DNA from 3 places in the Sorangium sp. So ce381 genome. Region 1 is predicted to be linked to each of the others. Evidence: predicted binding sites of a transcription regulator. Region 1 holds the regulator's gene; each other region holds the start of a gene.
What was found. The regulator HrcA, encoded in region 1, represses chaperone genes, less so after heat shock. The targets are predictions, from matches to a motif close to GNTAGCACTCNCCNNNGGNGAGTGCTANC.
Positions count from the first base shown of each region.

Region 1 (4,363 bases):
CGTCGTACGGGTTGTCCGCGCGTCGATGCGCCGGCAGCGCCGTCCGGTAGAGGACCCCGCCGACCCGCTGCATCAGCCGCACCGGAGCGAGCACGCCCGGCGCGCGCGGCACCGGCTCGAACGCGATCTTCCGCTGCGTGAGCGCCGCGCGGCACTGCGCCGCGCTCAGGGCCGCATAGCGCGCCGACGGGTGCTTCGCCCAGTCCTGGTGGTACCTGACCTTCGGCTTGCCCTGCGCGCTCGGCGCGGCGGCGAGGGGGCCGAGCGCGAGGGCGAGCGCGCAGGCAGCGGCGGCATGGCGTGCGGGCGGCATCGTTGCGGTACATCCCTCGTGCGAAGCAAGGCAAGCCGGCCCTCTCGGGGCCTCTCGGTGGGCCGAGCGACCACGTGCCACGTGGCCGATCGCGCCGCCATCCGGCGGAGCGGGGCCCCGTGCGCGGGGTGGCTACTACCCGATCCTACCGCGACATTTGACCGGGCCGCGCGATCGCCTCAAAATGGGTCGCATGCGCGTCCGTGGGTCGAGCGCCCGCACGCGCAGCTTGACGTACGGGAGCGAAGGTCCGGCCCGCATGGCTTCCCGGTCCGGGCGGTCCCTGGTCCTGGTAGCCACGGCGGCGCGCTTGCGCGCTGCATGCAGCTGACATGAGTGATCTTTCCAATCGATCTCGGAAGATCCTTTTCGCCGCGGTCACCGAGTTCATCGCAACGGGCGACCCAGTTGGCAGCAGGACGCTCGCCCGGAAGTACGGGCTGGATCTCTCGGCTGCTTCGATCCGCAATGTGCTCGCTGACCTCGAGGAGGCCGGGTACCTCCACCAGCCGCACACCTCTGCCGGGCGGATCCCGACCGATCGCGCGCTCCGGCTGTTCATCGACGCGCTCGTCGAGCTCCGGTCGCTGTCTCCCGAGCAGCAGGCCGAGCTGAGCGCCAGGTTCACCGAGATCTACGCGGGGGCGAGCGATCCGCTCCGCGAGACCGGGCGCTACCTCTCGGAGCTGTCCGGCGCCGCGGCGGTCGTGGCGGCGCCGCGGGCGGAGCTCCGCGCCCTCGCCCAGCTGCGCTTCATCCCGACCAAGCCCGGGCAGCTGCTCGCGGTGCTCGTCTTCGCCGACGGCTCGGTCGCGAACCGCTTCATCTCGGCCGACGAGGCGATCAACGAGGGCGAGCTCACCCGGATCCACAACCTGCTCGCCGACGTCATCGAGGGGCGCACGCTGGGCGAGATCCGGGACCTGTTCGCCCGCCGCCTCGCGGACGAGCGCCTCCAGATCGACGCGCTGAGGCGCCGCGCCTTCGAGCTCGGCAGCAAGGCGACGGCCGACGTGACCCGGCGGAGCGAGGTCGTCATCGAGGGGCAGAACCGCCTGATCGATCTGCCCGAGTACGCCGATGTCGACCGGCTCAAGAAGCTGATGAAGGCGCTCGAGGAGCGCGAGGAGCTCGTCGATCTGCTCGACCGGACGCTCGCCGCCGGCGCGGGTGAGGTCACCGTGTTCGTCGGCAGCGAGGCGGGCGATCTTGGCGGAGGCCAGCTCAGCCTCGTCGCCGCGCCGTACATGGAGAACGGCCGCGTCGCCGGGACCGTCGGCGTGCTCGGCCCGACGCGGATGGACTACGCGAAGGTCATGCCGCTGGTCGACGCCACGGCCGCGGCGATGACCGAGGTCCGCGGCAAGGTCAAGTAGCGCCCTTCCGCTGCGGCTCGCGGAGCCGATCGAGCACGTCGTCGAAATCCGGGGGCGGCGGCGCCTGGAAGCGCATCGGCCGGTCGTCGGCCGGGTGGTTGAAGCCGAGCTCGGCCGCGTGGAGCATCAGCCGCGCGGCCGGGATCCTCGCCCCGCGGTAGTCCCGCACGTAGACCGTCTCGCCGACGAGCGGGTGCCCGGCCTCCGCGAGGTGGATGCGGATCTGGTGCGTCCGTCCCGTCTCGAGCCGGCACGCGACGAGCGTCACGCCCCCGGCGCCGGCCCCTTCCTGCGGCCCTCGGAGCACCTCGATCGGCTCCACGTGCGTCACCGCGAGCTGCCCCTCGCGCCGCCCCTCTCGCGCCGAGCCGCGCAGCCCGTCGCCCCGATCCTCGACGAGGTAGCTGCGGTAGGTGCCGCGCGGGACGGCGCCGTGCGCGAGCGCCAGGTACTGCCGGTGCATCGCGCGGACGCGGAGCTGCTGCGCGAGGTGCTTCTTCGCGGCGAGCGTCCGCGCGAAGACCAGCAGCCCGCTCGTCCCCTTGTCGAGGCGCTGCACCACGCCGAGCGGCGCGCGCCCGCGCAGGCGGTCGCGCCTGGCCAGCACCTCGCGCACCAGCGCGTCGAGGGTCGCGGCCTGCTCCGCGGGATCCTCGTCGCCGTACGGGATGGTGCTCACCCCGGCGGGCTTGTTCACCACGACGACGCTCGCGTCCGCGTAGACCACGAGCTCGCCCTCGAGCTTGCGCCGCCGCACGGTCTCGGGCCTCGGCGCGTGCAAGCGGACCTCGATCTGCTCCCCGCTGAGCACCCGCCGGCGGGCGCTCGTCGCCACCGCGCTCCCGACCAGCACCTTGCCGGTCTCGATCAAGCGGCGCGCGTCGGACCACGAGACAGCGGCCAGCGCACGGACGGCCCCGTCCAGCGGGCGCCGATCCAGCTCGGCTGGCACCGTCCAGCGGCCATCCTGCGGAGGTCGCACCTGGGCGGCGGGGTGGACGCCGGTCGTTTCGGCGGCTTTGTCTTCCTGGCTCGGCGGAGTGGCGGGTCGGAGCGGACGCATGTACAAGCTCACCGGGGGCGCCTCGGCTCCGCCCACCAGCGTGGGACCGGGCTCTACCGGCGCGAAAAACGCACATCCGCGGGGCCCGCGGGGGCGAAATACACCGCGAATGTTGACACATCGCGCGACCGGAGCCGAAGATATCCAGAGCCGTCATCGCTTTCTCGCCATCTGAGAGGAGACCCGTTCGTGGCCAGCACCCTTCTCGCCGTAGACGACAGCGTGACCATGCGCAAAGTGCTCGAAATCACCTTTGCGGGTCAGGATTTCCGCGTCGTGACGGCGAGCAGCGCCGACGCTGCGCTGCAGAAGCTCAAGAGCGATAAACCCGACCTGGTGATCGCCGACGTCACGCTCGAGCCGAAGAACGGCTACGAGCTGTGCAAGGCGATCAAGCAGGCCTCACCGGCGACGCCCGTCCTGATCCTGTCGTCCAAGCAGAACCCGTTCGACCCCGCGAAGGGATCGGGCGCGCAAGCGGACGATCACATGGACAAGCCGTTCGACACGCAGCAGATGATCGACAAGGTCAAGAAGCTGCTGGCGTCGCGCGGCGAAGCGAAGCCCGCCGCCGCAGCGGCCCCCGCTGCCGCGGCGCCCGCGCCCGCGCGCTCTCCTGCGGCGCAGCCCGCCGCCGCGCCGCCCGCGGCCGCCGCGCAGCCGGCAGCCGCCGCGCAGCCGGCGGCAGCGAGCCCGCTCCAGCGCGCGAAGACCCTCATCTACACGCCCAACGCGCCGGCCACGAGCGCTGCGCCGGCCCAGGCCTCCGTCAAGACGGCGCCCGGTGGCCCGGCGAACGTGCCGGTCACGACGACGATGGCCTTCTCGCCGACGCCGGTGTCCGGCCTGCCGAAGACCGCGACGGGGCCCGCCGCCGTCGCCGCGACCGCCTCCGCGCAGGTCAACGGCCAGATGGCGAGCAAGCTCGAGGGCCTCGGCCTCACCTCCGAGCAGGTGGAGGCCGTGATGGCGCTGTCCCGCGACGTCGTGGAGCGCGTCGTGTGGGAGGTCGTGCCGGTGCTCGCCGAGACGATCATCAAGGAAGAGATCGCGCGCCTGACGAAGTAGGCGGCGGCCGCGGCCTGGCCGTGGCCGTCGACCCGCCCCTGTTCCTGTCGCGCCTGCGAGACGCACGAACGGGGCGGGGCGCCTTCGTGGGCGCGTGAGGCCCACCGATCCAAGTACGTAGGGGCGCTCCTTGCGCCGCGGCGGCGCTCGCGGAGCGCGCGCGTTCGGGAACGCAGCGCAGGCGCATGCGACCGCTGCTTTGCCCGGCGACCTGGAGTTGCTACGCCAGGGCCGCGCCTCGTTCCGCGGTTGGCGCAGCCATGAACGACACACACGACAAACGCAGCGGTGCGCCCGCGGACGCCCGCGACGGGACGGCCGCGGGCGATCTGGAGAGCCCCAGCGCACCTGAGCCGCGCGCGCCTTCCCCTGGCGACGGGACAGCGGGGAGCGACGGCACGGTCGGGATGGACGGCGCCGCGGCCGACGCCGAGGAGGTTCGCCTCGTGCCGCAGGGCAATCCGCTCCGCTGGCGTAGCGCTGCCGTGTCCGCCGCGGGCGCCCTCCTCACGTTCGTCGTGATGGCGCTCGCGCCCCAGCTGC
Region 1 covers NZ_CP150336.1:14,461-18,823, forward strand. Annotated here, with positions in the region: gene WMF29_RS00045 (hypothetical protein) at 1-313, opposite strand, end outside; gene hrcA (heat-inducible transcriptional repressor HrcA) at 646-1,689, shown strand; gene WMF29_RS00055 (RluA family pseudouridine synthase) at 1,682-2,641, opposite strand; gene WMF29_RS00060 (response regulator transcription factor) at 2,684-3,820, shown strand; gene WMF29_RS00065 (ArnT family glycosyltransferase) at 4,081-4,363, shown strand, end outside.

Region 2 (4,363 bases), 4.4 Mb from region 1:
CGAGGTCATCTCGTTCAGGTTCTCGCCGATCCCGGTGAGCATGATGACGCCGGTGCTCGCGAACGGCCGTCCGTCGGACGTGTCGCTCTTCAGCCGCTTGCAGATCTCCCAGCCGCTCATGCCGGGCATCATCACGTCCAGGATCACCAGATCCGGCCGGTGCTCACGCGCGAGCTCCCAGGCAGCATCCCCCTCGGAGGCCTCGATCACAGAGAAACCCAGGTTCCTCAGGTGACGCGCAACGAGGCTCAACATCGCCGGTTCGTCTTCGGCCACCAGCACACGGGGCGGCATCATGCTCGCGGAAGGCATCGTGGATGCGGATGAGAGTACGTGCGCGCGAACCGGTCAAGAGAGAACGAGACCGCGCTGCCGCAGCCAGCGCTCTTCGCCGTTCGCCGTCCTCCCGAGCGACCCGAGCGCCAGGGAGGATGCGCTCACGCGGCGCGCGCCAGCGCGATCTTTTCCGTCTGCCCCGCCGCATAGAAGCGTCGCAGCGCGGCGAGCAGCTCGGCATGACGCCCATGGCGGGCAAACTCGGCCTCGAGTCGGCCCGCGAACCGCGCGGCCAGATCGTTCGCGATCCGGTAGCGATCGCCGGTCTCCGTGCCGGGTGGATCCATGAAGGTGACCCGCTCGAAGAGATGGGCGCGGATCCGCGCGGCGCGCTCGGGCTCGAAGCGCCCCGCCCCCGATGGGGCCGCCTCGTGGCGGCGCCGGAGCGGCGGGCCTGGCGGCTCGACCTCGTCAGCCAGATCGCCATGAACAAGCAGCACGTATTTGTCGACCTCGGCCTGGAGCTCGAGCTCGAGCTGGGTCGCCGGCAGCTCCCTGCGGGCTCGCTCGGCCACATAGAGGAAGTGGCTCACGCCCTCGACGATCTGGCAGATCTCGTCCAGCGTCCCCTCTCGCCCCCGCGTGATCGCCCGGCGGGGCAGGTGCAGCGCGACCTCGATATCGCCGCCATCTCCGCCGGCGTGCCGGATCAGCAGCGCTTCGCGGGCGCTGCCGTCCGTCAGCTGGATGAAATCGTCGACCACGGGCGCGTCATCGAGCGCATAGGTGCGCGCCAGGTGCTGCTGGATCCGGGCCGGGAAGGTCGCCCCCCGCATCAGTTGAGCCCGCCCGTGCCACGGCTCGGCACGAGCCCTCGTGCCCCGAGCTCATCCGCGAGGCGGCTCGATCCCGTACGAACCCAGCGCTCGTACAGCCGGAGCACCGAGCGCTCGTCCCGAGCCCCCGACGCGAGCGTACCGTCGGCCACATCGTTCAGGACGCTCACGAACCGCTCGAATTTCTCGGCCATCTCCGAAAGAACATCCGGCCCCTGGCCGACGCGCGCATTGAGGCGCAGCATAGCGGCCGCATGGTGGTAGGCGGTCGACCCGACCCCGACCACGTAGCCGCGATCGACCCCCTTGACCTCGATGTGGCCGCCGAAGAAGCCGACCACGTAGAGGACGCTGTCTCCCAGGTTGCGCAGCCGCTGGAAACGCTCGGCCCCGGAGGCTTCCAGCGCATCGCGCAGAAGAAAGGTCAGGGGCTGGTTGAAGGCAGACTCGGCATGCTCGTCCGGGTGAGCAAAAGCACAGAGCAGACCGACGAGGTAACTCGACGCCGCCTCGGTAGCAGCGACGTTCCGAACTCGGAGCGCCTCGTCCACAACCTCCTGGAAATAGCGGGTCATGCTCGGGGAGAGAGAGATCGCTTGGCTCACAGCGGCACCTCACTTATGCGGGTGCCCTGGATACCGACGTAACCCGGGCCACCGCGCGCTCAGGTCAACCAGACACGTCCTGGCGGCCTCCCTCGGGTTGGAGACCGTGAGGGCATCGCGTCACTGTGCTGCCGCAGCTTTGCCCTCATAAGGGCATTTTAGCCGAGGGGCTCCGCCGAGCCCAGCCTTGCGCCACGCACCTTCCCCTGCGATCTCCAGGACTTACAGCCACCTCTGCGCCTGGCTGCCAACGCGCAAAGTGCCGGCCTGGGGCCACTCTTGACACCCTCCAGGGGGTGGCTATCTTCGGCGCGCTCGCTAGCACTCGCCATAGGTGAGTGCTAGCAAAGTGCCCAGACTGCAATCGTATGGGACCTTGCCGCTGCTCAGACGGGCCGGCTGGGGTCTTGCCGTTCGTGGGACGCGGCGCTCGTCCCCGGAGGATTTGCAAAGATGAAGATTCGACCGCTCCAGGACCGCGTGATCGTTCAGCGCGTGAAGGAAGAAGAGAAGACCAAGGGAGGTCTCTACATTCCGGACACCGCGAAAGAGAAGCCGATCGAGGGGACCGTCGTCGCCGTCGGCAACGGCAAGGTCGCCGAGGACGGTACCGTGCGGAAGCTCGACGTCAAGGAGGGCGATCGCGTCCTCTTCGGCAAGTACTCGGGCACCGAGGTCAAGATCGACGGCGAAGAGCACCTCATCCTCCGCGAGGACGACATCCTCGGCGTGATCGAGAAGTGACGCGGGCGACAGAAGGAACTTAGGAGAGACACCATGGCAGCCAAGGAAATCATCTACAACGAGTCCGCCCGCAGCATGATCCTCGCGGGGGTCAACGCCCTCGCCGACGCGGTCAAGGTCACGCTCGGCCCGAAGGGGCGCAACGTCGTCATCGAGAAGAGCTTCGGCTCGCCGACGGTCACCAAGGACGGCGTGACGGTCGCCAAGGAGATCGAGCTCGAGAACCGCTTCGAGAACATGGGCGCCCAGATGGTCCGCGAGGTCGCCTCGAAGACGAGCGACATCGCCGGCGACGGGACGACCACCGCGACGGTGCTCGCCCAGGCGATCTACCGCGAGGGCTCCAAGCTCGTCGCGGCCGGGCACAACCCGATGGAGATCAAGCGCGGCATCGACAAGGCGGTCGAGGCGATCGTCGAGCACCTCCGCGGCTCCGCCAAGCAGACGAAGGACGCGAAGGAGATCGCGCAGGTCGGCACGATCAGCGCGAACGGCGACGAGACGATCGGCAAGCTCCTCGCCGACGCGATGGAGAAGGTCGGCAAGGAGGGCGTGATCACGGTCGAGGAGGCCAAGAGCGCCGACACGACCCTCGACGTGGTCGAGGGCATGCAGTTCGACCGCGGCTACCTCTCGCCGTACTTCGTGACCGATCCCGAGGCCATGAAGGCGAACCTCGAGGACTGCTACATCCTCATCTCGGAGAAGAAGATCTCCAACATGAAGGACCTGCTCCCGGTGCTCGAGGCGATCGCCAAGAGCCAGAAGCAGCTCCTCATCATCGCCGAGGACGTCGAGGGCGAGGCGCTCGCGACCCTCGTCGTGAACAAGCTCCGCGGCACGCTGCACTGCGCGGCCGTCAAGGCGCCGGGCTTCGGTGATCGCCGCAAGGAGATGCTGAAGGACATCGCCACCCTGACGGACGGCCAGGTGATCGCGGAGGAGCTCGGCCTCAAGCTCGAGAACGTCACGATCAGCGATCTCGGCCGCGCCAAGACCGTCATCATCGACAAGGACAACACCACGATCGTCGGCGGCCAGGGCAAGAAGGACAAGATCAAGGCCCGGCAGCAGGAGATCCGCGCCCAGATCGAGAACACGACGAGCGACTACGACCGCGAGAAGCTCCAGGAGCGCCTCGCGAAGCTCGTGGGCGGCGTCGCGGTCGTCAAGGTCGGCGCCGCGACCGAGACCGAGATGAAGGAGAAGAAGGCCCGCGTCGAGGACGCGCTCCACGCGACCCGCGCGGCCGTCGAGGAGGGCATCGTCCCGGGCGGCGGCGTGGCGCTCATCCGCGCGCAGAGCTCGCTCGAGAAGCTCAAGGTCAACGACGAGCAGCGGTTCGGCGTGAACATCATCCGCCGCGCCATCGAGGAGCCCCTCCGCCAGATCTCGGCCAACGCCGGGGAAGAGGGCTCGATCGTCGTGCAGAAGGTGCGCGACGGCAAGGACTCGTACGGCTACAACGCGGCGTCGGGCGACTACGGCAACCTGCTCGAGATGGGCGTCATCGATCCGGTCAAGGTCGTCCGGTCGGCGCTCCAGAACGCGGCCAGCGTCGCCAGCCTGATGCTCACCACCGAGGCGCTCATCGCCGAGCGGCCGAAGGAGGAGAAGCCGGCGGCCGGCGGCGCCCACGCGGGCCACGGCCACGACTTCTGATCGCGACGCGCCGCGCTGACCGCTAAGCCCGGCGGGCGAGGGCCGACTTCCTTCTCGGGAAGTCGGCCCTTCGCCATTTCGACTTCCGGCGGGCCGCGGCGCATGATCTGATCCGGCGCAGGTTCGCGATGAGCACCCTGACTACCGAGCGCCTGGCGCTCACCCCGGTCTCGCTGCCCCTGCTCGAGGCGGTCATCCGCGGAGATCGCGCCGAGGCCGAGGCCCTGTCCGGCGCGCGCT
Region 2 covers NZ_CP150336.1:8,584,963-8,589,325, forward strand. Annotated here, with positions in the region: gene WMF29_RS31895 (response regulator transcription factor) at 1-312, opposite strand, end outside; gene WMF29_RS31900 (hypothetical protein) at 438-1,112, opposite strand; gene WMF29_RS31905 (hypothetical protein) at 1,112-1,717, opposite strand; gene groES (co-chaperone GroES) at 2,171-2,461, shown strand; gene groL (chaperonin GroEL) at 2,495-4,123, shown strand; gene WMF29_RS31920 (GNAT family N-acetyltransferase) at 4,252-4,363, shown strand, end outside.
Region 2: groES (co-chaperone GroES) is a predicted target of HrcA. The motif match lies at 2,035-2,063, and genes of this name have one in related genera.

Region 3 (4,363 bases), 4.0 Mb from region 1:
TGCAGCATGACCTCCAGCTTCCGCGCGTCGATCACGAGGCAGCGGGACGGCTCGCTCACGGTGGCCGTCGCGTTCCGGGGCTTGCCGTTCAAGATCGCCATCTCGCCGACGAACTCGCCGGGCCCGAGCACGGCGAGCACCTTGTCCTCGCCGGCGACCGACTTCGTGATCCGCACGGCGCCCGACTGGATGACGAACATGACGTCGCCGGAGTCCCCCTCACGAAAGAGCACGTCGCCCGGCACGTACTCGCGGCCATAGCGGGCGAACGACGACTCCGACATTGCCCGGGAGTCTAGCGCCCCACGTGACCGCGGGTCAAAAACCCGGGCAAGAGCGCTGGCCCTCACAAAACTAGAGGGGCCCCCCAAGCCATCATGCTTTGGAGGACCCCTCGGCCCGCTTCGTCGGGCGCAGCGCGCTCAGCGGGCCGGCGCCGCGCGGAGGCGGCAGCAGCCCGAGAGCGGCGCGGACAGGCGATCAACCCATGTCGAAGTCGCCCATGCCGCCCATGCCGCCCATCCCCCCCATGCCGCCCATCCCCCCCATGCCGCCCATGCCGCCGGGAGCGCCGCCGGCCGCGGCCTTCTCCTTCTTGGGCTTCTCGGCGACGAGGGCCTCGGTCGTGAGCATCAGCGCGGCGACGCTGGCCGCGTTGGAGAGCGCGTGCCGCACGACCTTGGCCGGATCGATGACGCCGCCGGCGAGCAGGTCCTCGTACGAGTCGGTCGCGGCGTTGTAGCCGAACGTCGGCGCGCCCGACCGGACCTTCTCCGCGACCACCGTCCCGTCGACCCCCGCGTTCTGGGCGATCTGGCGGAGCGGCGCCTCCACGGCGCGGCGCACGAGCCGCACGCCGACGTCGCGCTCGTCGTTGAACTTGAGCGACTCCAGCGAGGCGGCCGCCCGGAAGAGGGCCACGCCGCCGCCGACCACGATGCCTTCCTCGACGGCCGCGCGGGTCGCGTGCAGCGCGTCCTCGACGCGCGCCTTCTTCTCCTTCATCTCGGTCTCGGTCGCCGCGCCGACCTTCACCACCGCGACGCCGCCGGCGAGCTTCGCGAGCCGCTCCTGGAGCTTCTCGCGATCGTAGTCGCTCGCCGTGTCCGCGATCTGCTTGCGGATCGCCTCGATGCGGCCCTTGATGGCGCCCTTGTCGCCCTGGCCGTCGACGATGACCGTGTTGTCCTTGTCGATCTCGACCCGCTTGGCCGTCCCGAGGTCGCGCAGCGTGGCGCTCTCGAGCTTCTGGCCGAGGTCCTCCATGAACGGCGTCGCGCCCGTGAGGATGGCGATGTCCTTCAGCATGTCCTTGCGGCGATCGCCGAAGCCGGGCGCCTTCACGGCGGCGACCTTGATCGTGCCGCGCAGCTTGTTCACGACGAGCGTGGCGAGCGCCTCGCCCTCGACGTCCTCGGAGAGGATGAGCAGCTCGCGCCCCTGCTTCACCACCTGCTCGAGCAGCGGCAGGAGGTCGGCCATGGCCGAGATCTTCTTCTCGTGCACGAGGATGAGCGGGTTCGTGAGCACCGCGGTCATCTTCTCGGGGTCGGTCACGAAGTAGGGCGAGAGGTAGCCGCGGTCGAACTGCATGCCGTCGACGGTCTCGAGCTCCGTCGTCATGCGCTTGTTCTCCTCGACCGTGATCACGCCCTCCTTGCCGACCTTCTCCATGGCGTCGGCGAGGATCTGGCCGATCTCCTTGTCGCCGTTGGCGCTGACCGTGGCGACCTGGGCGATCTGGTCCTTGTCCTTGGTCGGCTTGGCGAACTGCTGCACGGCCTCGATGACCTTCGCGACCGCCGCGTCGATGCCGCGCTTCAGATCCATCGGGTTGTGGCCGGCCTCGACGAGCTTGAGGCCCTCGCCGAAGATCGCCTGCGCCAGCACCGTCGCCGTCGTCGTGCCGTCGCCCGCCTTGTCGCTGGTCTTCGAGGCGACCTCGCGCACCATCTGGGCGCCCATGTTCTCGAGCTTGCCGGCGAGCTCGACCTCCTTGGCGACCGTGACGCCGTCCTTCGTCACGACCGGGGAGCCCCAGCTCTTCTCGATGACGACGTTCCGCCCCTTCGGCCCGAGGGTCACCTTGACCGCATCGGCGAGCGTGTTCACGCCCTTGAGGATCGCGGCGCGGGCGCCGCGGCTAAAAACGATCTGCTTCGCAGCCATGTCTCAATCCCCTCGCGGCCGCGCGGCCGCGTGTACAAACGCTTGCGTTCGGTTGCCTCAGGCCTGGTTCACGTCCCGGCGGACTCGGTCACGGCGAGCACGTCGTCCTCGCGGATGAGCACGTGCTCCTCGCCGTCGAGCTTCACCTCGGTGCCGCTGTACTTGCCGAACAGCACCTTGTCCCCGACCTTCACATCGAGCGGGCGAACCTTGCCGTCCTTCAGGACCTTGCCGTTGCCCACCGCGACCACGCGCCCCTCGATCGGCTTCTCCTTCGCGGCGTCGGGGATGATGATGCCCCCCTTGGTCTTCGTCTCGCTCTCGACGCGCTTGACGACAATCCGATCCTGCAGCGGCCTGATTTTCATGCTGGCTCCCTCGTCCTCGGCTTGTTGACTGACCATCGGCTCGCCGGAGGTCCCGTTCGCCCCCCCGCTGGGGCATTCCGCCCGCACGACAAGAGCTAAGTGCCCGAGATCGCAGTGTCTTGGCACTCTCCTAGGCCGGTGGCTAAACCGCGGCCGAAAGTAAATCAGTCACCCGGCGCGTCAAGGGCACGCAGCAGGGAGCCGCGACTTTTCCGGAGCCGAGAGTCCGGGGGGGCGAAGCCGAGATGTCTGGAGAAGCGACGCCGAGGGAGCGGCCGCGACGTCGTGAAGCCTCCTCCAGGGACGAGCCCCTTCTCCGACCAGGGACGAGCCCCCTCTCCGACAGCACGCAGGGCACGCTGTAGACAACCTGGACGGATCATGGCGACAGTGCGGCGTGCGACGACGACGGACGGCATGCAACGAGGGCGGAGCGGGTTGAGCGAGGGGAGCGAGGGGGTCGAGCAGCGGGAGGCCTTGCTGAGCCCCGCGAAGCGCGCGAAACGTCGGGGATTTTGGTGCCGAGCATTTTTCTTCGTCGGGTCCGATTTTGATCGCTTGACAATCCAGGCAGCCCAAGTAGATTCCGCGGCCCGTGGCGCTGATGAACACGGCGCTGACCCCTTGGGGGATCGTCTAACGGCAGGACGCAAGATTCTGGCTCTTGCTATCAAGGTTCGAATCCTTGTCCCCCAGCCAGGCCGCTCAGCTCTGCTGTCGGTCTTCTCCACAGAACAAGGTCCCATCGTCTAGCGGTTAGGACATCGGCCTCTCACGCCGGTAACGCGGGTTCGATTCCCGCTGGGATCGCCACTTTCACACCCTTTCGCCTCGTTTCCTGCTGCTTCCGCTCGATGTCGTGCGTCGAGCACGACGCGAAGCACAGCGTCATCTGACGAGCGCGCGAGCACGCAGAGCAGCAAAGACGTCTTGCGGCGTTCACGTTGCGCTACCCTCCGGCGCATGGCCGCGCAGGACGTAGAGGAGCTCTTCGACATCCTCGATGACGGCGGCCGGCCGCTCGGCGTGCGCAAGGCGCGCGGGCTCGTTCACCGCGACGGCGACTGGCACCGGAGCGTTCACGTGTGGGTGCTCCTCGAGCGGGGACCCGACGGCCCGGAGCTGGACAGCCGCCAGAGCGCCGCGGATCCCTGGGTGCTCTTCCAGCAGCGCAGCCCGGACAAGGACACCTGGCCCGGCGCGCTCGAGGTCGCCGTGTCGGGGCACTACCGCGCCGGAGAGGATCTCGCGGGGGCGCTGCGCGAGGCGGAGGAGGAGATCGGCCTGCCGCTCTCGCCGCGCGATGTGGTCCGGCTCGGCACGCGCCGCAGCCAGGACGATCACGCGCCCGGGATCGTCGACCGCGAGCTGCAGGACGTGCTGCTCGCGACGACCCGCCGCGCGCTCGAGGAGCTGCGCCCCGATCCGCACGAGGTGACCGCGCTGCTGTCGCTCCCGCTCGACGCGGCGCTGCGCCTCGTCCGAGGCGAGGTGCCCCGCGCGAGCGGCCTCGTGCGGCGGCCGCCGGACCCCGCGGGCGCGGTGAAGGTCGAGCCGCGCGACGTGCGGCTCGATGAGTTCGTGGTCGCGCGCGACGGCTACTTCGAGCGCGCGCTCGACACCATCCGCCGGCGCCTTGCTGGCGACGCGCCGGCCCCGTGGCTCCTCGGGTAGGACGCCGGCGCTTTCTCCTCGCGCCCGTGCCGTCAGCCTGAGCCGCGACGCGCGTCCGCCGGCCGCCGGGGCTTCTCGGGAGGCAACGCCGACGCGACGAGGAACCCTTCAGCGCGGTGCGGGGCGAGCCCGCAACGCGCGTTCATGCGCTT
Region 3 covers NZ_CP150336.1:4,051,512-4,055,874, reverse strand. Annotated here, with positions in the region: gene WMF29_RS15410 (Crp/Fnr family transcriptional regulator) at 1-284, opposite strand, end outside; gene groL (chaperonin GroEL) at 481-2,169, opposite strand; gene groES (co-chaperone GroES) at 2,238-2,537, opposite strand; tRNA gene WMF29_RS15395 (tRNA-Gln) at 3,163-3,236, shown strand; tRNA gene WMF29_RS15390 (tRNA-Glu) at 3,276-3,350, shown strand; gene WMF29_RS15385 (NUDIX hydrolase) at 3,501-4,211, shown strand; gene WMF29_RS15380 (hypothetical protein) at 4,244-4,363, opposite strand, start outside.
Region 3: groES (co-chaperone GroES) is a predicted target of HrcA. The motif match lies at 2,656-2,684, and genes of this name have one in related genera.